Regions from separate parts of the Kurthia populi genome, predicted to be linked through region 1. Evidence: riboswitches for the same ligand, from Rfam matches in the RefSeq annotation. Region 1 holds a riboswitch; each other region holds the start of a gene.
The links. Region 1 has a riboswitch for S-adenosylmethionine ahead of ACFSY7_RS15085 (cyclase family protein). Riboswitches for the same ligand answer to the same signal wherever they lie in the genome.

Region 2: it holds a riboswitch for S-adenosylmethionine, as region 1 does, so the genes downstream of both, ACFSY7_RS01285 (methionine ABC transporter ATP-binding protein) here and ACFSY7_RS15085 (cyclase family protein) in region 1, are expected to answer to the same signal.
Region 3: it holds a riboswitch for S-adenosylmethionine, as region 1 does, so the genes downstream of both, ACFSY7_RS17765 (methionine biosynthesis PLP-dependent protein) here and ACFSY7_RS15085 (cyclase family protein) in region 1, are expected to answer to the same signal.

Annotation. Positions count from the first base shown of each region.
Region 1 covers NZ_JBHUOR010000128.1:17,083-24,907, forward strand. The annotation lists gene phaC (class III poly(R)-hydroxyalkanoic acid synthase subunit PhaC) at 1-128, opposite strand, end outside; gene ACFSY7_RS15065 (polyhydroxyalkanoate biosynthesis repressor PhaR) at 265-789, opposite strand; gene phaQ (poly-beta-hydroxybutyrate-responsive repressor) at 958-1,356, shown strand; gene ACFSY7_RS15075 (PhaP protein) at 1,419-1,931, shown strand; gene ACFSY7_RS15080 (dicarboxylate/amino acid:cation symporter) at 2,178-3,473, shown strand; gene ACFSY7_RS15085 (cyclase family protein) at 4,183-4,929, opposite strand; SAM riboswitch class I at 5,012-5,112, opposite strand; gene ACFSY7_RS15090 (NAD(P)H-dependent flavin oxidoreductase) at 5,167-6,132, opposite strand; gene ACFSY7_RS15095 (CHY zinc finger protein) at 6,129-6,446, opposite strand; gene ACFSY7_RS15100 (energy-coupling factor transporter transmembrane component T family protein) at 6,459-7,202, opposite strand; gene ACFSY7_RS15105 (energy-coupling factor ABC transporter ATP-binding protein) at 7,150-7,825, opposite strand, start outside.
Region 2 covers NZ_JBHUOR010000008.1:39,058-46,882, reverse strand. The annotation lists gene ACFSY7_RS01310 (acyl-CoA dehydrogenase family protein) at 1-1,338, shown strand, start outside; gene ACFSY7_RS01305 (arsenate reductase family protein) at 1,529-1,885, shown strand; gene gcvH (glycine cleavage system protein GcvH) at 2,029-2,409, shown strand; gene ACFSY7_RS01295 (toprim domain-containing protein) at 2,521-2,865, shown strand; gene ACFSY7_RS01290 (thioredoxin family protein) at 2,879-3,193, shown strand; SAM riboswitch class I at 3,249-3,354, shown strand; gene ACFSY7_RS01285 (methionine ABC transporter ATP-binding protein) at 3,515-4,540, shown strand; gene ACFSY7_RS01280 (methionine ABC transporter permease) at 4,530-5,198, shown strand; gene ACFSY7_RS01275 (MetQ/NlpA family ABC transporter substrate-binding protein) at 5,252-6,088, shown strand; gene ACFSY7_RS01270 (glucose 1-dehydrogenase) at 6,240-7,001, opposite strand; gene ACFSY7_RS01265 (LysR family transcriptional regulator) at 7,168-7,825, opposite strand, start outside.
Region 3 covers NZ_JBHUOR010000138.1:8,575-16,399, reverse strand. The annotation lists gene ACFSY7_RS17775 (methyl-accepting chemotaxis protein) at 1-903, shown strand, start outside; gene ACFSY7_RS17770 (SH3 domain-containing protein) at 1,023-2,012, shown strand; SAM riboswitch class I at 2,196-2,294, shown strand; gene ACFSY7_RS17765 (methionine biosynthesis PLP-dependent protein) at 2,371-3,486, shown strand; gene ACFSY7_RS17760 (PLP-dependent transferase) at 3,479-4,660, shown strand; gene msrB (peptide-methionine (R)-S-oxide reductase MsrB) at 4,721-5,146, opposite strand; gene msrA (peptide-methionine (S)-S-oxide reductase MsrA) at 5,136-5,672, opposite strand; gene ACFSY7_RS17745 (YpmS family protein) at 5,679-6,272, opposite strand; gene ACFSY7_RS17740 (SGNH/GDSL hydrolase family protein) at 6,259-7,083, opposite strand; gene ACFSY7_RS17735 (DegV family protein) at 7,169-7,825, opposite strand, start outside.

The sequences.
Region 1 (7,825 bases):
GATTCCGTTGTTACAACCTCTGTAAAACGTTTAATCTTCTCTAAATCCTGTGGCAACACGGCTTCTTCTGGTAATTTCATCGCTTCGATCCATTGTTCGAACGACGCTGTTGGTACTCCATTACTCACAACAAAACCTCCAATATCAAAATAAGTAGTATGTTTCAGTATCCTTTAGCGGAAAAGTAAAGGATATCCAAATGGCTTCATTTATTCTAGGAGTGGCTCTATGTTGATGAAAATGTAACACATTCGTTTAGGAATATTATTTTTTCGTCTGTGGCGTGTTTTTTGCAGCAGGTGTTGCCGCTGTTTTCATTTGTGCATTCGGTGCTGGTGTCAGAGGCTTTTGCGGCACCGCCTTTGGTGTCGTAGCAGCTGCTTTTGCCTCTACTTGCTTCGTTAATAACTCAATGACCGTATCTAATTTTTTATCTAGACGGTTCACCGTTGTTTTTAACTGCTTAATTTCTTTTGCGTGGCTATCATGTGCATCCTCTTGTACGTCTAATTGATCTTCTAAATCAATTAACTTCGACTCTACATTAATAACAAGTGAAGCAATGCTCGCAATTTCGTCGCGTGATGGGACGTTTACTTGTTTTAAATAAGATTCTGTCATGCCATTCACAAGCCCTTGATATTGTAAATATTGCTTTTGTACTTGCCCTAACCCTTCTGCGAATGCGGGTTGTTCAAGTGTTGATTGAATCGAGTCGCGGAATGCGCTCTCTGTACGGTCGTACATCTCTTTCCAGATACCGAACGCATCAAATGTTTGATTCGTCACGTAAATTCCTCCTCTATCAATAAAATCGTTTTACATTTTTCACTTTACCATAATCTTCAATTATTTCAATTAATTTTACTGTTTAGAAAAAGTTTTTTGAAATACTTGACACAAAATGCACATAGGTGTAAATTACACTTATAAGTAATTTGAAGATAGGTGATAGCAATGAATTCGAAAAAACCACAAATGGGCGCACCAAAAAACATTTTAGTGCCCATCATCTTGCTCCATTTGCGTGATATTAACGCTTATGGATATGAGCTAATGGAAAAGCTGACAACATTCGGTGTTGATTCTGTCGACCGAGGAAATTTTTATCGTATTTTACGACAACTTGAAAAAGATGAGCTTGTTACTTCCGAGTGGAATACGGAGGAAAATGGTCCAGCGAAGCGTATTTACGCCATTACTGAAGAAGGTCTGAGCTACTTAGACTTGTGGGCCGGTTCATTTGGCGAATACCAAAAACTCTTAACGAACTTCTTCAAATTGTACAATCCGTTCCTTTTCCCTAGCACGCCAGCTAGTAAAAAGACGGATGAAGCGGATGACATCAACGACTAGCAGCCAAGACTCCCCGCTCATGCTTTAAAAAAACATGACCACTATTAGGGAGGAAATTTAACATGGCAAACGAACTATTAACAAAAAGCGTAGATCTTATTTGGGACAACTGGTTAAACAGTGTAAAGGCAATCAATACGGTGCAAGAAGATGCAGAAAAACGCGCAGTAGAAGCATTCGCTGCACAAAAATCAGCATTCGATCAAGCACTTACTTCTTATAAGAATGTCGAAGAAAAATCAAACCAAGCGATTAAAGATTGGCAAAAACAAGTGACTTCTTCATTTGAAGCATTCACAACACCTGCACAGTCTGCACAATTGTCTACGTGGATCGACACGTTAAAAGAAGCAACAGAGCAAGCGCAAGAATTATCTTGGAAACCGAACCACGCTGTCGTGGATTACATCCGTAATGCGCAAACAGAATGGGAAAAAGCAATCAACACAACGCTTTCTGAGCAAAAATCAGAGCGCCAAAAAGCATTAGCAAACATTGAAGATTTAACAGCGAAACTAAAAGAAAATCACAAGTCTTTACTTGATTCAATTCCTGCCGTTCCAGTTGTAAAATAATGAATGTAAGAGTCTGTTATGGTACAGGCTCTTTTTATTTCCATCTATTATATAACCGCGATAAAGAGTAGATTCTATTCTTTATCGCGGTTTTTTGTCGTTTGAGAAGATATTTCATTGTCAGAAAAGTCAAAAGACCAAAAAGACCAAAAAAACCATTATGACCACAATATTCACAAGCACAGAAATTCGTACTACATTAGGTCTTGTAAGCGTTTTATTAACTACATACAAAGGGGTGTACGTATGAAAAGAGTCAACTTACGTAACTTAACGGTTCAAGTGGTGCTGGCCATTATCCTAGGGATTATCGTAGGGGCGATTTTTCCAAGTTTTGGCGCACAGCTAAAAATTTTAGCAGATATCTTTATTAAATTGATCAAAATGCTTATTGCACCAATTATCTTCCTAACAGTAGTGACGGGTATTGGTAGCATGGGTGATATGAAAAAAGTCGGCAGTATCGGCTTAAAGGCACTTATTTATTTCGAAGTGATGTCCACGATTTCACTTGCTATTGGCTTTATCGTAGTCCATATTATTAAACCAGGTGTTGGTGTTAATACAGATGCACTTAAATCAAGTGGTGCAGATATTAGTGAATATACAAAGGCTGCTGCAAATCAAGATCATGGTATTCAAGCATTCGTTATGAGTGTGTTACCAGAAAACTTCTTTGGAGCAATTGCGAACGGTGAGTTACTACCAGTGCTTGTCTGTGCGGTATTCTTCGGCCTTGCAGCCGCTTCTATCGGTGATCCAGTGAAACAAGTTATTACATTATGCGAGCAAGCCTCTCAAATTTTCTTCAAAATTGTTGGGATGGTAATGAAATTCTCACCACTTGCTGCATTTGGTGCAATGGCCTATACAATCGGCAACTTCGGTATGGGTTCATTATGGAACTTAGGAAAATTAATGCTTGGCGTATACATTACAATGGCATTATTCGTTATCGTCATTTTAGGTCTCGTATTACGATATGCCGCAAACGTCAATATTTTCAAATTCCTGAGCTATATTAAAAATGAATTATTAATTGTTTTAGGGACTTCTTCATCTGAATCTGCCCTACCACTCATTATGAAAAAATTAGAACGCTTCGGCTGTTCAAAACAAGTTGTCGGTCTTGTTGTACCAACAGGTTATTCGTTTAACTTAGATGGTACCGCCATTTATTTATCAATGGCCGCAATGTTTATCGCACAAGTATATGATGTGCATCTATCCATTTGGCAACAACTTTATTTACTACTGATTTTAATGGTGACTTCTAAAGGGGCTGCTGGTGTAACCGGCTCTGGCTTTATTACTCTTGCTGCAACACTTGCCGCATTCCCAATGATTCCAGTCGCAGGGATTGCCCTTTTAATTGGTGTTGACCGCTTCATGTCAGAAGCACGTGCCATTACAAATATTATCGGTAACTCGGTAGCAACCGTTGTTGTTGCGAAATGGGAAAACGAATACGATCCGAAACAGCATGATGTCCTCGTCGCTGAATTAAAAGAAGAAAAGCGCTTGCGTCACGAACATGCTTAAGTTATAAATGGGCTTGCAAACATTGCAGGACCATTTTTTTGTTCGCAAAAAATTGTCAGATGCCCAAGGAGCGGTTTTTGGCTACGACATATTTTTTAATAAGTGTCATTCATATGTGTATGCACCTATAAATGTAATAAGCATTTGATTGAATGACGAAAAAACATATAGAATTACTAAAGCTAAGTAGATAACTACTATTAGTTTGTACAAGTCATTTGTAAAAACAGGCATATTTAGCGCCTCTAGCGGGGGTGTTTTATGTATTTTAAGGCATAAAAGGGACGTTTCCACACATAGCAAGCTGCATAAATGAGCTACACAGTACAGATTGTCGTTTTTTGAATAAATAATGTGAGATGCTCGTTCGTGTAGTATTTCAAGCGCTCTAAAACGGTACTTTTTTATGCAAAATGAACCCTTAGAGACCCCTTTCTAGCGTAAAATGCGCTTTTTCGGGCGTTGAAAATAATAATAATTTTTGACGATGGCGTGGAATAACAGTTTTTGTTGACAGATTACGCGGTATCGTTAGTAAACGTTTTAAATTTTACCGGACCATTGTCCTGAATTGGCACATATTTTTAAGTATGTCGTAGCCAAAACCCGCTTCCTGAAGATTTCGTTCATTTCAAATGAAGCAAATAAAAAAGAGGATGGAAAAATCCATCCTCTTTTTAGTGACAAATGAGTCTTGCACGAATGAGTGCTACGGTAGTATCGCAAATGAGCGTACCGGAAATCCTGTTGCTTTATCAGGTTTTGCGACGATATTGAATATGACCGCGCCTTTAGCGGGTAATTGATCTAAATTCGTCAACAACTCAATCTGATAAGCATCTTGCTGTAACACATAAAGCTCTGCCTTGAGCGCTTTATTTTTATAAAATTCCTCACTTGAATCCGTATCAAAGGTTTCATGACCGACTGCGCGAATGTGGCGCTCTTCAAATAAGAAACGGAGTGCTTCAACAGACCAGCCTGGCGTATGAGCCACATCGTCTGCATCCTTATTATTAAATGTGTCGCTATCATCAATGCGCTTTGACCAGTCGGTACGTAGTGCGACAAATGAGCCGCTATCGATTTCCCCGTACTGTTCCTCAAATGACAGGATTTCTCGTACGGTAATCGTAAAATCAGGATTTTTTGCGACGTCTGTTGAAACGTCGATGACAACGAGCGGTAATACAAGCTCTTTTAACGTAATATCATTTAAATAGCGGCCGCCTTCAACAAAATGAACTGGCGCATCAATATGCGTGCCATATTGTCCTGCAAAGGTAAATTGTTGTGCGAAAAAGCCTGCTGAATAATCGAATAACGTTTTCTTCTCAAGCGGCGAGAAGGCATTAAAGCGGGGGGTATCGGCACTAAAACTATGCGTTAAATCCACCCATGTACGCTCCTTTAAAAGTGATAGTGCCTGTTGAATCGATTGCTGTGTGGTTGTCATACCTCATCTCCCTTTCGATTTAAGTAACAAAAAAACCTCTTCTCGATAAGAAGAGGTTGGTGTCAAATGGGATGCCGTTCTCTTCTCATCTTTTAGCAAATGATGCTACAGGAATTAGCACAGTACAAAATGTCTGTTGCTGCGTCTTCAATGGGCCAGTCCCTCCAACGCTCTTGATAAGAAAGTGATTTAGTTGTTGATACTTATATTAAAGTAATCCGCTAGGAATTGCAAGTATTATTTTGAAATTTCTGAAAAACGCGTTACTACTGCTTTATATTCCGCTTCGATGCGCGCAAATAATTCCGCCACAGTAGGCACATCATCGATCAAGCCAATGACCTGTCCAGCAAAGGCCATACCATTCTCCTCACCATCATGGATTAACCGGCGATTCGCTTGCCCGCTAATATGTTCCTTTAATGCCTCATAGGTCGGTGTCTGTTGCTCAATGGCTAAAATTTCATCCGCAAAAGCATTATGAATAACACGTGCAGGACCACCAATCGAACGTTTAACGACGACAGTATTTTGCTCTGTGCTATCGAGTAAAAGTTGCTTGTAATAGTCCGAAGCATCGACACATTCCTTTGTAGCAATAAAACGCGTACCCATTTCAATACCCTCCGCACCGAGCGCAAGTCCTGCCGCAAGACCACGACCATCCGCTAAACCACCTGAAGCAATAACAGGAATCGAAACCGAATCAACGACGCGTGGTGTAAGGACCGTTGTGCCTAAGTCATCACGTCCTAAATGGCCGCCGCCTTCTTGACCTACGACGATGACGGCATCGGCGCCAAGCTCCTCTGCCTTTTGTGCTTGGCGCACACCCGCCACAAGTACGAGCTTTTTAATACCCGTTCCTTCTAGCATCGCTAAAACCGTAGCGGGATTTCCACCTGTAATGGATACAACCGGCACTTTCTCGTCAATCGCTACTTGTATAAACGCCTCATAACCTGTTCCGTGCATCCCCATCGCAAAATTGACACCAAAAGGCTTATCCGTCAGTGAACGCGTACGCTTAATTTCACGTCGCAGTGCTTCCGGATCAGGTAAACTTAACGCCGTAACCTGACCTAATCCGCCCGCATTTGAAACCGCAGCCGCTAAATCAGCATAGGCCAGATAGGCTAGGCCGCCTTGAATAATCGGTAATTGAATTCCAAAAAGCTCTGTAATCCGTGTGTTCATCGTCATTCCTCCATTTCAAAATACAAGTGGTAATGCCCCTCACAACGAGGGTTCCATGCAGCGTGACAATGTGGACATGTATCATGTGCTAAATAGGTCGCAATCGACAATTCTTCATGACAACGCCCACAAAGAATTGCCTTTTCATCCCACTCCATTTTTGTCCATCGTGTAATCGGGTGATCTGCTTCCTCCTCATGACATTGATAGCATGGATAATATGTATGACAACATTTCATTTTGATAGCGATAATATCCTTTGCTGTATGATAGTGGACGCAGCGTGTTTGCTCATCTACAAGTTGACCACGAAGATTCATAATTGTCACTCCTTATAATAATAATACAATGATTGATACAAATATTGGAAATAAAATGCAGTAACCATCCTTTTTTTGAAAAGCAAGAAGATGAAAATGTGTTCGATTAAACCCCTGTCGAAATCCGCGTGCTTCAATCGCAATGCTTAACCGTTCTGCTCGTGTAATGAGTGCTAAGAGTAGCGGAATCACTTGTTGCACTGGGCTATACAACCGTTGTCTAAACCGTTTTATTGTGATGCCTCTCGCCTGTTGACTTAGACGAATCCGTTCCCATTCTTCGATAATTAATGGGAAAAAGCGTAATGCCAGAACAATCATTAATGCCCATTGGCCAACAGGAATACGCCATTTTTCAAGAGGGCGCAACATTGTTTCAAGTCCAAGTGCAAGCTCAAGTGGTTTGGTAGTCGCTGTTAATAAAACACCACTTAAAATCATCATTAAAAGCTTAAGGACATAATGTAGGCCCATTAAAAATCCTGCTAAATAGGTTATACCTGAAAACATACTATGATAAAGCAACGTCAGCAATAAAATTAGAAGTAATGGGCGTATTGAATGTAGCGCATAGCTAAAAGGGATTTGTGCAAAATGATATAACAAGCCGACTACGAATGCCGAAAAAACAAGTTGTATCCACTCGTGAATTTGGGTGAAACCGATTAATAGAAAGCTTAACCCTATTATTTTAGTCCGTGGATCAAGACGATGTAGAATGGACGTGCGTGCTACATATTGAATAACTTGTTCCATTAGGTATCGCCTCTTTCATAATTTGGATGAGTGCGGGCATTGAACGTGCGCGTGGCAGCGGAGATTGTAAGCGTTGTTCTATTAAGTGAAACATCGCAATAGGTGGTGGAAAATAAACTCCTTTTCGTTTTGGAACCTCAAAGAAAAATTGCTCCGTTTCAAACAGTTGAGGGGCCTCATCTTTAGCCATCAACAAAACATCATCTGCAAAAGTTAACACATCCGTTAATTCATGAGTAATCGCAATAATCGTATGTCCTTGCTGTTGCCATTTTTTCAAAATCGACAGCACTAGTGCGCGTTGCACTGGATCAAGTCCAGCTGTTGGTTCATCTGCTAGCAAAATAGTTGGCTCCATCATAAATACAAGAGCAAGTGCTAACCGCTTTTTTTGTCCCCCACTAAGTTGATAAGGCAACATCGGTAAAATAGATGCATCTAGCTGTACAAGATTTAACACTTCCGCTATCTTTGCATCTGTTTTTTCACGAGACCATCCAAAATGACGTGGAGCGAAACGTAATTCTTTCTCAACCGTTGACTCGAAAAATTGTTGATCTGCATGTTGGAATAAAAAACCTATTTTCCCGTCTATATGAATATGGCCTTGCTGTATCGGTATA
Region 2 (7,825 bases), on a different contig from region 1:
TTAACAGAGCCAGGCTCAGGTAGTGATGCACTCGGTGCGAAAACGACTGCGCGCTTAAATGAAGCAGGTACGCACTATGTATTAAATGGTGAAAAGCAATGGATTACAAACTCAGGCTTTGCGGATGTATTCGTTGTATACGCGAAAATTGATGGTGAAAAATTCACAGCATTTATCGTAGAGCGTGAATTTGCAGGCGTATCAACTGGTGCGGAAGAGAAGAAAATGGGGATCAAATCATCTTCTACACGTACGCTTATTTTAGAGGACGTAGAAGTGCCAGTAGAAAACTTACTTGGTGAAGTAGGTCGCGGCCACATCATCGCGTTCAATATTTTAAATATTGGTCGCTACAAATTAGGCGTAGGTACAATTGGCTCGTCAAAACGCGCATTAGATATTACGATTCAATACGTTAATGAACGTAAGCAATTCAATACACCCATTTCTTCATTCAACTTAACAAAGGAAAAATTAGCGAATATGGCGGCACAAATCTATGCCTCTGAATCATTAATTTATCGTACAGTTGGGTACTTTGAGGACAATATGGGTCAAATGAGTGATGAAGAGAAAAAAGACGGTAAAAAGATTGCAGAAGCGATTGCAGAGTATGCGATTGAGTGCTCAATCAACAAAGTCTTTGGTTCAGAAGTACTTGATTATGTAGCGGATGAAGCGGTACAACTGCACGGTGGTTACGGCTACATGGCAGAATATGAAGTAGAGCGTATTTACCGCGATTCTCGTATCAACCGTATTTTCGAAGGAACAAACGAAATCAACCGTTTAATCGTTCCAGGTACATTTATGAAGAAAGCGATGAAGGGCGAATTACCGCTTCTTGAGCAAGCGCAAGCACTGCAGCAAGAAATCTTAGGTATGGTACCAGAAGAAATCGCAGACGAACCATTAGCACAAGAAAAATATTTAGTGAAAATGGCGAAAAAAGTGGCGTTACTTGCGGCAGGGACAGCAGCGCTTAAATATGGTAACAAGCTAGAAGATGAGCAAGAAATTCTTGTGAATATCGCCAATATCGCGAACCAATTATTCGCGATGGAATCAGCGGTATTACGTACGCAAAAAGCGATTGACCGCGATGGTGCAGACAAAGCGGCTCAAAAGCTATTGTATACAGAAATCTTCAGCCAAGATGCCTTTGAAACAATCTTAGCAGAAGCGCGTGATACGCTAGTGAACTCATCATCAGGTGACAACCAACGTATGATGCTATCAGCACTTCGTAAATTTGGTCGTTATGCACCGAAGAAAACGATTCGCTTAAAACGCCAAGCGGCAGAAGCATTAATTGCAGCTGAAAAATTCATCGTGTAAGTGACTCGGGTATGGAAGTAAGAGGCCTTACCCGAAAGACAACTACACAATACTCCCATATTACTGTAGGCCATGTAAATAATGAGAAGGGTAGATGCAGTGGGTGCGTCTATCCTTTTTCTTTTCGTATTTGCAAAGGCTTTCAAATGTCTATACAATAGAGGAAACGAGAAGGGGGTACGCATACAAAATGGCGATTCAGTTTTACCATTATCCAAAATGTACGACATGTAAAAAGGCGTCAAAATGGTTGAAAGATGAAGGCATCGACTTTACGGCATATGACATTACGACAGACACACCGACGAAGGATGAGTTACGCAAGTTTTATGAACTAAGTGGGCTTCCATTGAAGAAATTTTTCAATACATCTGGCATGAAATATCGTGAGTTAGGATTGAAAGATAAGCTTGCAGATATGTCAGAAGACGAACAATTAGCACTTTTAGCGTCAGATGGTATGTTAATCAAGCGTCCTCTCACTACGGACGGTAAAAAAGTAACTTTAGGCTTTAAAGAGCAGGAATTTGTCGAAGCGTACAAATAGTGTCCATTATGGACGACCAAAAATCGCTTGAAATGCTGTTGTAACAAGATGTATGACCTTTAGAAAGTTCGGAATTACCCTTGTCAACACGCGGAAAACGTGACACAATAAAGATGAAATTACATAAACGGAGGGAATAAACAATGAGCGTTCCAACAAATTTACGTTACACAGAAGATCACGAATGGGTTAAATTAGAAGATGGTAAAGCAGTAATCGGTATTACTGAATTTGCACAATCAGAACTTGGCGATATCGTATTCGTTGAACTACCAGCAGTAGGCGACGAAATCGGTGCTGGCGAATCATTCGGTAGTGTAGAATCTGTAAAAACAGTTTCTGAATTATACTTACCAATCGCTGGTAAAATTCTAGAAGTAAACGAAAACTTAGAAGATTCTCCAGAGCTAGTAAACGAATCGCCATACGAGCAAGCTTGGATGGTCGTTGTTGAACCTGCAAATGAAGCAGACGTTGAAAGTTTATTAACTGCAGAACAATATCAAGAAGCAATCGCTGAATAATATTAGCATCACAAAGAGCTACCTCAACTGGGGTAGTTCTTTTTTGTGTAGAGTGCATGCGCTGTGGTATAACTAAAGTAGAAGACGGGGAAGCTTGTGGAGGTGGCAGAAATGGTGACAGACAAGGTGTTAATCGTTGAAGGAAAGCAAGATAAGCTACGCATTTTGCCCATACTAAATGAAGTGGTCGAAATTATTTGTACGAATGGTACGATAAGTGAGGACCGACTAGAGGAGCTACTTGCACCGTATGAGGACAGTGACTTATATGTGTTTTTTGATGCGGATGAGTCCGGTGAGAAAGCGCGAAAGCTCGTGCAGCATTATTTTCCTCATGCCGAGCATTTATACACGCGACGAACGTATAAGCAAGTCGAGCATACACCGCAAAATTATTTAGCTTTCGTGCTAGCAGCAGCTGATTTTCAAGTGAATCCCGCCTATTTAATACGATAAGGAATGACATGTAATGAAAGAATGGTCTCGCGAAGAATGGGAGCAAGAACGTACAAAACATGACGTCACGGCTTTTTATTTATATACGCCAATGTGCGGCACATGTGCAGTAGCGTCTAAAATGATGGACGTCACAGAGCAGGTATTGCCACAAATCCCAATGGGGAAGGCAAATCTAAATTATATGGAACAAATTGCATACGATTATGAGATTGAAAGTGTGCCATGTCTACTAATTTCAGAGAATGGGCAAGTGCGCGATAAAGTATACGCATTTCAATCCGTACCAAATTTGTATGAAAAAATTTTAAATAAGTCATTGACGTAAAAATATCAGAGTGTTAAAGTAGAAACCAACAATAAAATAAAAACTTATGTCGTTACTCTTATTTAGAGAGGTGGAGGGAAGTGCCCTATGAAGCCCGGCAACCGTCGCAGTATGTGATATGGTGCCAATTCACGCAAAGTCATTACTTTGGGAGATGAGAGAACGGTTTGACACGATACGTTAAACCCTTCTGTTGCTCTAAAAAACAGAAGGGTTTTATTTTTTTTAGCAGTTTAAATTGGACGACGACAAAGCATAGTATAATTGTTGGAATTTGAATAATCAGAGAGTTCAAAAGTTTTAGAACAAGGTGGAATGACAGTGATTCAGTTAGATAATGTTTCAAAACAATACAAAACAGCGAATGGTTCTCTAACGGCTGTCGATAATGTGAGTTTAACAATTCAGGATCGAGAAATCTTCGGCATTATCGGATACAGTGGCGCCGGAAAAAGTACGATGATTCGTTTACTTAACGGCTTAGAAAAGCCGACATCAGGCGACGTGCTTGTCAATGATGTCAATATTTCAAAGGCACGCGGCAATGCACTACGCAATGCGCGTCATCATATCAGCATGGTATTCCAACATTTCAATTTATTATGGTCACGTACGGTAGCGGAGAACATCGCATTTCCACTTGAGATTGCGGGAGTGAAAAAGGATGCGCGTGAAAAGCGTGTGAAAGAATTGATTGCACTTGTTGGGCTAGAGGGACGTGATGATGCGTATCCATCGCAGTTATCAGGCGGTCAAAAGCAGCGTGTCGGCATCGCCCGCGCGCTTGCTAATAATCCAACTGTGCTGCTTTGTGATGAAGCAACCTCTGCACTTGACCCGGAAACAACGGATGCGATTTTAGACTTACTTGTGAGCATCAATGAAAAATTAGGCTTAACAATCGTGCTGATTACGCATGAGATGCACGTTATCCGTAAGATTTGTCATCGTGTGGCGGTCATGGAGAAAGGGAAGGTCGTTGAGCAAGGGAATGTTCTTGAAGTATTCCAAAACCCACAAGCACCGATTACAAAACGTTTCGTGACGCAAGCAACGTCAACGGGTCAAAAAGAATCGGTTGCACAAATGCTAGAGGATTACCGCGAAGGACAGTTAATTAAATTATTCTTTGTAGGCGATCAAACAGAGCAACCTGTCATTACAGAAATTATTCGCAAGTTTGCGGTAGACGTCAATATCGTACACGGTAATATCTCACCGACGAAGAGTGGCCCGTACGGCACGTTAATCGTCCAGTTGACTGGTTCAGATGCTGATGTCGCAGCTGCGATTCAATATTTAGAAAATAAGGGTATCAAATCGGAGGTGATTAGTGATGTTGACTAATTTATTTCCGAACGTCGATTGGGAAAAAATGTGGATAGCTACAGAAGAAACACTTTACATGACCGCTATTTCAACAATCTTAACGTTTATTATTGGTTTAGTATTAGGGATTGTATTATTCCTAACAAGTCCACATCAGTTATGGGCAAACAAGTTAGCAAACTGGCTAACAGGTGCGGTTGTGAACATTTTCCGTTCGATCCCGTTCATCATTTTAATTATTTTATTAATTCCATTTACAAAATTCCTACTAGGCACAATGCTTGGTGCGAATGCAGCGTTACCAGCACTGATTATTGGTGCAGCCCCATTCTATGCGCGTATGGTTTTAATTGGCTTACGTGAAATTGATAAAGGTGTGATTGAAGCAGCGCGCTCAATGGGTGCGAAAACATGGACAATTATTACAAAGGTATTAATTCCAGAGGCGTTACCAGCATTAATTTCAGGTATTACGGTAACGGCGGTAGCACTTGTCGGGTACACAGCAATGGCGGGTGTTATCGGCGCGGGTGGCTTAGGGAATCTAGCCTTCATGGATGGCTTCCAGCGTAGCCGTACGGATGTGACATTAGTGGCGACGGTGCTTATTTTGGTCATCGTCTTCATCATCCAATTTATCGGCGACTTGATTACAGCAAAAATTGATAAACGATAACGCATTTGCGTCATCTATAAATAAATATAAGAGGGAAAAGGGGATTTACGAGTATGAAAACATCTAAAAAATTAGTAGCAAGTTTATTAACAGCATCATTAGCACTTGGTTTAGCAGCATGTGGTTCAGACGATTCAAAAGGCGATGATAAAGAAACGAAATTAGTTGTTGGTGCATCTAACGTACCACACGCTGAAATTTTAGAAGAAGCGAAACCACTTCTTGAAAAAGAAGGCGTTGATTTAGAAATTAAAACATATCAAGACTATGTACTACCGAATAAAAACTTAGCTGACGAAGAAATTGATGCGAACTACTTCCAACATCAACCTTACCTAGATCAGCAATTAAAAGACAATCCTAAATATGATATCGTGAGTGCAGGTGGTATTCACGTTGAACCAATGGCTGTTTACTCTAAGAAATACAAATCATTAGATGAATTACCTGATGGCGCAACAATTATCATCTCGAACTCAGTAGCAGAGCAAGGGCGTATTTTATCATTACTTGAAGCGAATGGCTTAATTACGCTAAAAGAGGGTGTAGATAAAACAGCTGCTGAAATTAAAGATATCGACAAAAATCCGAAAAACGTAAAAATCGAAGCGAAGGTTTCTCCGGAAATGTTAGTACAAACGTATAATAACGACGAAGGTGATGCGATTGTTATCAATGCCAACTATGCACTTGATGCCGATTTAAACCCAACAAAAGATTCAATTGCGATTGAAGATTCTAACTCTGATTACGTAAACGTAATTGCAGTAAATGCAAAAGACAAAGACAATGAATCAATCAAAAAATTAGTTGATGTATTGCATTCTAAAGAAATTCAAGACTTCATTTTAGAAGAATGGGACGGCTCGGTTGTTCCTGTAGATAAATAGAACATAAAAAAGAGACGGGGACATATGTGTAAAAACAATTGCTCCTAGGAACATAAGAAAAACCGGAATCGCGCTGTGTGCGGTTCCGGTTTTTCGTTGTGAATGCTAAAAAAGCAACATGACGTGTTTTGCTCTAGCCTCTTTTTTATGCCTAATAAGCGCTCCAGCCAGCGTCTGCTGCTAGTGCAACACCATTTACTAAATCAGATTCATCCGATGCTAAGAACAGCGCAATATTTGCGACATCGTCTACTGTACCGGCACGTGGCATTAAGTTTGTTCCACGAATCGCTACTTCCATGCCAAATTTATCGATATGGTCCATGTTTGCCGCAAAACCTGTTTGGATTTGTCCAGGTGCAATCGCATTACAACGGATGCCTTGAGGGCCGTACTGCGACGCTACGTTCTTTGTCATGCCGACAATCGCATGTTTGGCCGCTGTATAGCCTAAGCCGCCACGGCCGCCAAATAAGCCTGAAATCGATGCCATATTAACGATTGTTCCTTTACCGCGCTCTATGAAGTGAGGTAATACTTTACGAATACCACGCATCACGCCCGTTACATTAATATCAAAAACGCGTTGCCAAACCTCATCTGTCACATTACCAGCAGCCTGCATATTATCGCTCACACCGGCATTGTTTACAAGAATATCAAGTTGACCGAAGTGGCCGATTGCATCGTCAATCATGCGCTGTACATCTTCCTCGACTGCAACATTCACCTTCACGCCAAAGGCTTCGTGACCTGCTGCTTGTAGTTCCTTAACGGTATCTGTTAACGCGGCTTCGTTAAAATCTGCAATGACGATTTTTGCGCCTTCCTCTGCAAAACGTTTCGCGATTTCTTTGCCGATGCCGGCACCACTACCTGTAATTAATGCCACTTTATTGTCCAAACGATTCATGTATAAAACCCCTTTCAAAGTGCTTTCGCAAGTAGTATAACGCAAAATATTTTAAAGTTAAAATAAAAAGCATTCTGTGTTTCTTCTATTATATTGTAATTATTGGAAACGCTTTCTTTTCTGTGTATAAAAAATCCTTCTGAGCAGTTGTTCAGAAGGATGTTGATTAACGGAATTGTGTAAGACGTGAGAAGAAGTTGCCGACGAAGTCTAAGAAGATTTCCTCGGACGGGGCCAGTTCACGCGTACTCGGGAAAATGACACCGACATTACGTGTAAATGGTGGCTCGATAAGTGATAGACGCACCGTACGTCGTGGTGTCGCATCATAGAATGCAGATTCAGGTAGTAGCGTAATACCTATACCAGCGGCCACAAGACCTTTTAAGGCATCCATGTCCTCTCCCTCGGATGAAATATTTGGTGTGAAGCCAACTGATTTACAGGCGTCAACGACCACTTTATTTAAAATATAATCCTCAGGGAACAGCACGAAGTTCTCATTGCGTAGATCACCAAGCTGAATTTCCTGGCGCTCCGCAAGTGGGTGATTTTCAGGGACAAGTGCAGAAATATTTTCGGTAAATAAAATTCTTGTATTAATTAATTCATCTTTTTGCGGTACGGGACCAAGAAAGGCGAGATTGAGCTCGCGATTTTTCACGGCATTAATTAAAAAGCGGTAAGACCCTTGTCGTAGATGGAATGATACATTTGGATGCTCTTTTTTAAATGCCGAGATGACGGTAGGTAGCAAGAAGCTTGCAAGGCTCGTCGGGAAGCCGATTTTAATCGTTCCTTTCTCAGGGTCTAAATATTCATCC
Region 3 (7,825 bases), on a different contig from region 1:
CATGATGTCGCAGCAAATGGTGCACAATTAAAAACATCCGCTGCTCAAAGCGCTGACATTATTCAATCTATCGCACAATCTTCAAACGTCATTTCAGAAAGTAGTGAAAATACCATTATAAATATGAATGCTGCTGCGCAAAAAATGGAAATGCTCCATAGCGCCGCAACACATTTATCGAATGATACGAATGATATGAAGATTTCTGCAGATGCGATGATTCAAGCCGCCAATGAAGGCTACGCTTCTGTACAAAATGCGGCAAATATGATGATGGAAATTGAAGAAACAATCGCGAACACAACTGGCACCGTTCAAAAGCTTGGGGACCGTTCTTCACAAATCACATCGATTATTCAAACAATTACAGAAATCGCAGATCAAACGAATTTATTAGCGCTTAATGCTTCAATTGAAGCAGCACGTGCAGGCGAAGCTGGCAAAGGCTTTTCAGTAGTAGCAGATGAAGTGCGAAATCTCGCTGAATCTTCACAGCAAGCAGCAAATGAAGTTGCTACGATGATTCATGCTATTCAGCGCGAGATCCATACCATTATTGAACAAAATGAAACCGGTGTTACGAAAGTCATTCAAGGTGTTAATTTAACAAATACAACGACGTCCTCTCTTGATATTATCGTGGCACAAACAAATGAAACACTTATGATTATTGATGATATGGCTCAAAAAATTGAAACATTTGAAAATCATAGTGAACATGTAACCCAAGCGTTTATTGAGGTAAATATAATCGCTGAGGAAAATGCGATGCAAGCTGAGGAGAATGCACAATCTGCTGAAGAAGGCGCCCGCTCTGTAGATGCAATTTATGATGCTGTTGAAAATTTATCTACGCAATCTAATGCACTTCAAAAAAAAATTGCAGCATTTAAAATTTCTTAGTTTTTTGAAACCTTCTCTTTCGAATCTCGTCCTGTTACAAGATTGCTCCACTAATGATAGGAAAGTATACACTTTCGCATATTTTAGTGGTATTATTGCCTAACAGGAGATGATTTAACATGAAATTAACAAAATACGTATTATCTTTAGGAGTACTAACTGCTTCTACATTAACAGTTGCAACACCATCTTTTGCTGCAACGACTACTGCAACAACAATGACGGGTACAGTTTTAAATCCTGTCACTGTTCGTGAAGCTGCTGATTTAAAAAGCGATTCACTTGGCGCACTTAAAAAAGGTGACAAAGTAATCGTTTATTCAACTGACAAAAATGGTTGGGTTCAAATCAAATTTAATGATAAAAAAGCATATATTTATAAAGAATACGTTAAAGTATCAACAACTACAGATGATAAAACACCAGCTACGACAACAAAATCATCAACGAAATATATTCAACAACCTGGTGCAAACGTTCGCCAAAAAGGCAATGTGTCATCGAAAATTCTTGGTAAATTAACACCTGGAACAAAAGTAACTGCTTATGGTACAACAAAAGATGGTTGGGTAAAAATCAAATATAATAACAGCACAGCTTATGTGTATAAAGATTATATTGGTGCAAAAAAACCTGCTACGACAACAAAGCCATCAACACCTGCAAACACAACGAAAAAAGGCTACAACTTACAAACAGCTAAAACGTATAAATACGCTCATAATGGCTCTAATGTAACCCTTTCTAGCAAAGGTAAAAAAACATCTTCAGGCTATACGGTATGGACAATGCACGATAGCAAAACAAACAAAACATCAACAGTTTATTTAAAAGAAGTAGCTAATAAAGGTCTTTACTATAAAAAAGCTGGCGAAAAAGCAGTGAAATTATTAAACTATCCTTTCGCAGTTGGTGACACGTATAAGAACGGCTCAATGACTTATAAAGTAACAGGCGTGAACAAAACAGTGACAACAAAAGCTGGTAAATTCACTAACACAATTACAGTTAAAGTTGGCAATGAAACGTATTATATTGCGCCAACAACAGGCGTTGTGAAAATCACAAAAGGCACAAAAACAGTATTCCAATTAAAAAGCGTTAAGTAATCTGCGCTACGCTATTTAAAAGAATCGCTTTTGCGGTTCTTTTTTTATGTAATTTTTAAACTAATAATCATATAATCGTTTTCTTTTTCTGATTTTTGTAATTTTTCAGATTTTATATTGTCACAATTGTCAATTAGTGTTAGAATTCCATTAATTGATTATATCTTATTAACTTAATAGATTTTCTTATCGAGAGAGATTGAGGGACGTGGCCCATTGACATCTCAGCAACCCCCATTGGAAGGTGCTACATCCGCGAAGACATAGTCTTACAGATAAGAAAGGACGTATTTTCAAGTGCCCCTTTCTACTGTGTAGATCGGGGTGTTTTTATTTTATTCATAAAGGATGATGACATATGACAACAATCGAAACAAAATTAGCACAGCTTGGTAATAATTCAGATGAACGCACCGGTGCAATTAATACACCCATTTATTTATCAACGGCCTATCGTCACCCAGGCCTTGGTCAATCAACAGGTTATGACTATACACGTACGAAAAACCCTACACGCGATGTTTTAGAAAGTGGCATTGCTGATTTAGAAGGTGGGACAGCTGGATTTGCCTGTAGTAGCGGTATGGCTGCTGTAGGACTTGTCTTCTCTTTATTTAAAGCGGGAGATGAAATAATCTATCCCGATGACTTATATGGAGGTACATATCGTTTAGCTAAGCAATATGAACAACAATACGATATAAAAGCGCATTTTAATCCATTCAAAGATATCAATGAAGTCGCAGCACTAATCAATGATAAAACAAAAGCAATTTTTATTGAAACACCTACAAACCCATTAATGCAAGAAATTTCAATTGAAGATTATGCAGTGCTTGCACATGAACATAATCTGTTGTTGATTGTCGATAATACATTTTTAACACCCTACTATCAACGTCCTATCGAGCTTGGTGCTGACATCGTTTTACATAGTGCCACGAAGTATATTGGCGGACACAATGATGTTCTAGCGGGCCTTGTTGTTGCAAAAGGTGAAGAATTAAGTGAACAACTATTTTTACAACATAATGCAAGTGGCGCAACACTTGGTGCCTTTGACTGTTGGTTATTAATTCGCGGTTTAAAAACACTTCATTTACGTATGAAACAGCATACGAAAAATGCCACTGCACTCGTAGAATTTTTAACTGCACAGCCAGAAGTGAAAGATGTCCTTTATGCTGGTCTTGGTGGCATGATTTCATTCCGCCTACAAAAAGCTGAGTGGGTACCAACATTTTTAGAAGGAATTGACCTCATTGCGTTCGCTGAGAGCCTTGGCGGCGTTGAAAGTTTTATCACCTACCCAACAACACAAACACACGCAGATATCCCTGAAGAAGAGCGTAATGCGCGAGGTGTAGATGCTTCACTCTTACGCTTCTCTGTTGGCTTAGAAGATGTCGACGATTTAACAGCAGACCTACAACGCGTTTTCGCAACATTAGAAGGAGTGACAACACATGACTAATCATAATGAAAACTTTGAAACAACTTTAATTACCGCTTCTACACGTGGTGATTACGAGACTAAGACAGGTGCAGTCAACATACCGATTTATGTATCTTCTACATTCGACCAAGAGCACTTTGATAGCTTTGGGCCATTTGACTATAGCCGTTCAGGCAACCCTACTCGTCAAGCACTTGAAAATACAATTGCTGAATTAGAACATGGTACACGCGGCTTCGCGTTTTCATCAGGCATCGCCGCAATCGCTTCTGCCCTGTTAACACTAAATGCAGGCGATCATATTGTCATTACTTCAGAGGTATATGGTGGAACATATCGCTTCGTCACGAAAGTATTACCAAAATACAATATTACACACACATTTGCAGACTTCTCTAACTTAACTGAAGTGGAAGCAGCCATTCAGGACAACACAAAAGTATTATACGCAGAAACACCTGCTAATCCTTTATTAGGCATTACAGATTTATCAGGGGTTATCGCCCTTGCTAAAAAATATCAGTTAAAAACATTTGTTGATAATACATTTATGACCCCACTTTATCAAAAGCCGCTTGATTTAGGTGCAGATGTTGTTCTTCATAGCGCCACAAAATTCCTTGGTGGACATAGTGATATCATCGCAGGTCTTGCTGTGACAAAAGATGAAGAAATCGGCAATGATATTTATTTCATGCAAAATTCAATGGGTGCCATTTTAGGTGCACAGGATTCCTTTTCGCTTATTCAAGGCATCAAGACATTGAATGCTCGCCTAACGCTAGAAAGCGCCTCTGCTGAGAAAATTGCGCATTTCCTTGAGGAAAGTGACTATGTTACAGCGGTTCACTACCCTGGTCTTACGTCACATCCAGGGCATACTACACACTTCAAGCAAGCCACAAGTGCAGGTGCAGTTCTTTCTTTTGAATTACCCTCAAAAGAATTTACAAAAGTATTTGTTGAAAATGTACAAATCCCTATTTTCGCTGTAAGTTTAGGTGGCGTAGAATCCATTCTTTCTTATCCTGTCACAATGAGTCATGCAGCAATACCAAAAGAAGAGCGCGATAAGCGTGGTATTACAGAAGGCTTATTACGCCTCTCTGTCGGCTTAGAAAATGTGGATGATTTAATCCAAGACTTTGAACAAGCATTTGCAAAAGCGGTAGAAGCAACAGCCGTAAAATAAAAATTCATACAAAAAACAGGAACCGCCAAAGCGATTCCTGTTTTTTTATAGAGACAATAGTTATTCAAAATGAGACAAATATTCGCCATATCCTTGTTGTTCTAATTCTGCTTTCGGCACAAAACGTAGTGCTGCTGAATTAATACAATAACGTAAGCCGCCTGATTCTACAGGACCATCCGGAAACACATGTCCTAAATGTGAATCGGCTTCTTTACTACGTACTTCCGTGCGCAGCATACCAAAGCGTGTATCTGTATTTTCAGTTAATGCATTGATTGGTTTTGTAAATGCCGGCCAACCACAACCCGAGTTGAATTTCTCTTTTGATGTAAATAAAGGTTCTCCTGATACAATATCAACATACAAACCTTCCTCAAAATGCTCATCAAATTCATTGCTGTACGGTGGCTCTGTACCTTCTTCTTGTGTTACATGATATTGCATATCTGTCAGCTCTTTTAAACGTTGTTCTTTATTTTTCATAAATATTCCCCCAATGTTGTTGTTGAAATGCGACACGTCCTGAGCCATGTGAATAACGCTCGTAATGCATCGGATTTTTTTTATAATACTGTTGATGATACGCTTCTGCCACATAAAAAGGCTTTGCAGGTAAAATCTTTACAACAATTGGCTGCTGAAATTTTCCAGAAGCTTGTAATGCATCTCTTGAGGCTTCTGCAATTTCTTTTTGTTTATCATCGTGGTAAAAAATAGACGTTTGATAACTGCCGCCGCGGTCATAAAACTGTCCTCCTGCATCCGTTGGGTCTATTAGCTTCCAATAAAGTTCTACTAATTTTTCATATGGATAAATAGCATCATCAAAAATTATTTGAACTGCTTCATAATGCCCTGTTGTCTCCGAACAAACTTGTTCATACGTTGGATTTTCAACTGTGCCACCTGTATACCCTGAAATAACAGCTTCAATTCCTGGTTGTTCATCAAATGGCTTCACCATACACCAAAAACAACCGCCAGCAAATGTTGCAACTTGTTTTGTCATCGCTCTCTACTCCTTCGATGGAATAATTACTTTTAACTCAATCTCATCATTATTTAAATCAAATTTTGTGGCACGAACATAGGCATCCGTCCCTTTTGAAACAGGCACTTCAATAGCATTCAAATTAATATATGCTTGATTCTCGCTCGGTTGAATCGTAATAAAATCCGGTAGTTTCCCTGAGTCTTTTACTAGTTTCAATGCCGTCTGTGTAGGAATATCTAGACGCCCGATAGCAATACTTGTCTGCTTTAAAATTAAATTACCTTTGTCATCAATTGACGGGTCAAAATCCATTGTCACTGGTAAGGTTGCCCCAAGAACACTCACCTTGCTCGTCAATGTAATATCTTTGTCTACAAACATTTTCATCAGCATTTGTGTATCTGCCGTTGCATCACTAATAAAATGATTCGCTAAGGTTTCAAAATCATCTGCTGTCGCTTTGACTGTCACTTCACTACCATTAATTTGGTTTAAATTCGTTGGAATAGCTTGGTCTTCACTTGAAGATGTCACCATGACAAATAATACAACAAGCGCAATAATAATAAGTGCTAGTAGTGTAAAGAAAGCCAATTTCCATTTATTTTTTATCATCGCTATTTCCCCCCATGTCCAAGTTTCCACTTGATAAACTATATAAATCTTCCTGTTCGAGTGTCGTTAAAATACGATGTTCCATTAAACGATATCCTTTTGCATTCGGATGGAAGTAATCATTATGATAAACACTATCATCATCCGAGACAAATAAATCATTAATTGGTACAAAAATCGCATAATGATTTTCCTGTTCGATAATCGTACGCATGACATCGTTATATTCCTTCATAATGATATCTGTTTGCCCTACATCATTTGTGTAAACCGTAAATGGATTATACACACCTATTGCAATAATGGGCACTTTCTTATTTTGTTCACGAATTGCTTGGAATATTTTCTCATAGCGCTTTTCGTACGAAGGTAACTCACGGTCAAAGTCTCCTTTATCAAGATTGCTCATATGAGACTTTACAATTTTCATAATATCATTGCCGCCAATTGTAAATGTAATAATATCAGCATTCTTTAATGTATCATCTAATTCGCCACTCTCAAGTTGCGCTAATAATTGATCGCTACGACGCCCTTTCTTTGCAGCATTCGTTACAGTAACACTTTTTACTCCATCCCATGTTTGCATTTCTTTTGCAAGACGTCCTACATACCCACCTTGATTTTTCTCATCGCCAACACCCTCAGTCAAGGAATCTCCTAAGGACACATAATGAATTGGCTTATCTTTGATATTCTTTTTATCGCTAAACGGCACCCAGCCACTGTCTTCTAATTGTGATGTAATATCACATGCACTAAGCACGCTAATTGATAGCACCATCACACATACTGCCCAAACCTTTCTCATACCCATCTCCCACTAAAAAAGTTGCCCCTATGGACAACTTTAATGTTACTACTAATTGCAGTGTTTTTAAACTAATGTGATGTGATTATTCTGCATAATAGCTTAAACCAATCGCACCGACACCTGTATGCGTACTAATGATTGGAGACGTCATATTAAATCGAACATCCTCAAACCCAATTTCATTTTTAAAGAACTCTAATAAGGGCTCTGTTAACGCTGGACTATCTGCGTGTTCTAAACCAATTCCTTTAATTGTTTTACCCGCTGTATCTTCTAAAAATTGCTTTTTCAACAACTTTAATACTTGTTTATGGCTGCGCACTTTTGCGAAGTTTTTTAATGCACCATCTTCTACTATTGCAACCGGCTTAATGTTTAGCAACGCACCAACCATACCCATTCCCTTACCGATACGGCCACCTTTAATTAAATTTTCGAGCGTATCAACGACAAGGTAGAGTTTCGTATTGTCACGAACCGTTTCAACACGAGCAACAATTTCATCTAATGATTTACCTTGTTGAGCCATTTTAGCAGCTTCTAACACTTGGAAACCTAAACCCCAAGATGTAAATTGCGAATCGATTACTTTCACATTAGCGATAGACGATTCACCAGCTGATTCAGCTGAACGTACGGTACCGCTTAATGTATGTGTAAGCGTTAATACCAGAACGTCATCTCCATCTTTTCCTAGTTCATTAAATAATTCTTCAAACACACCCATTGGTGGCTGTGA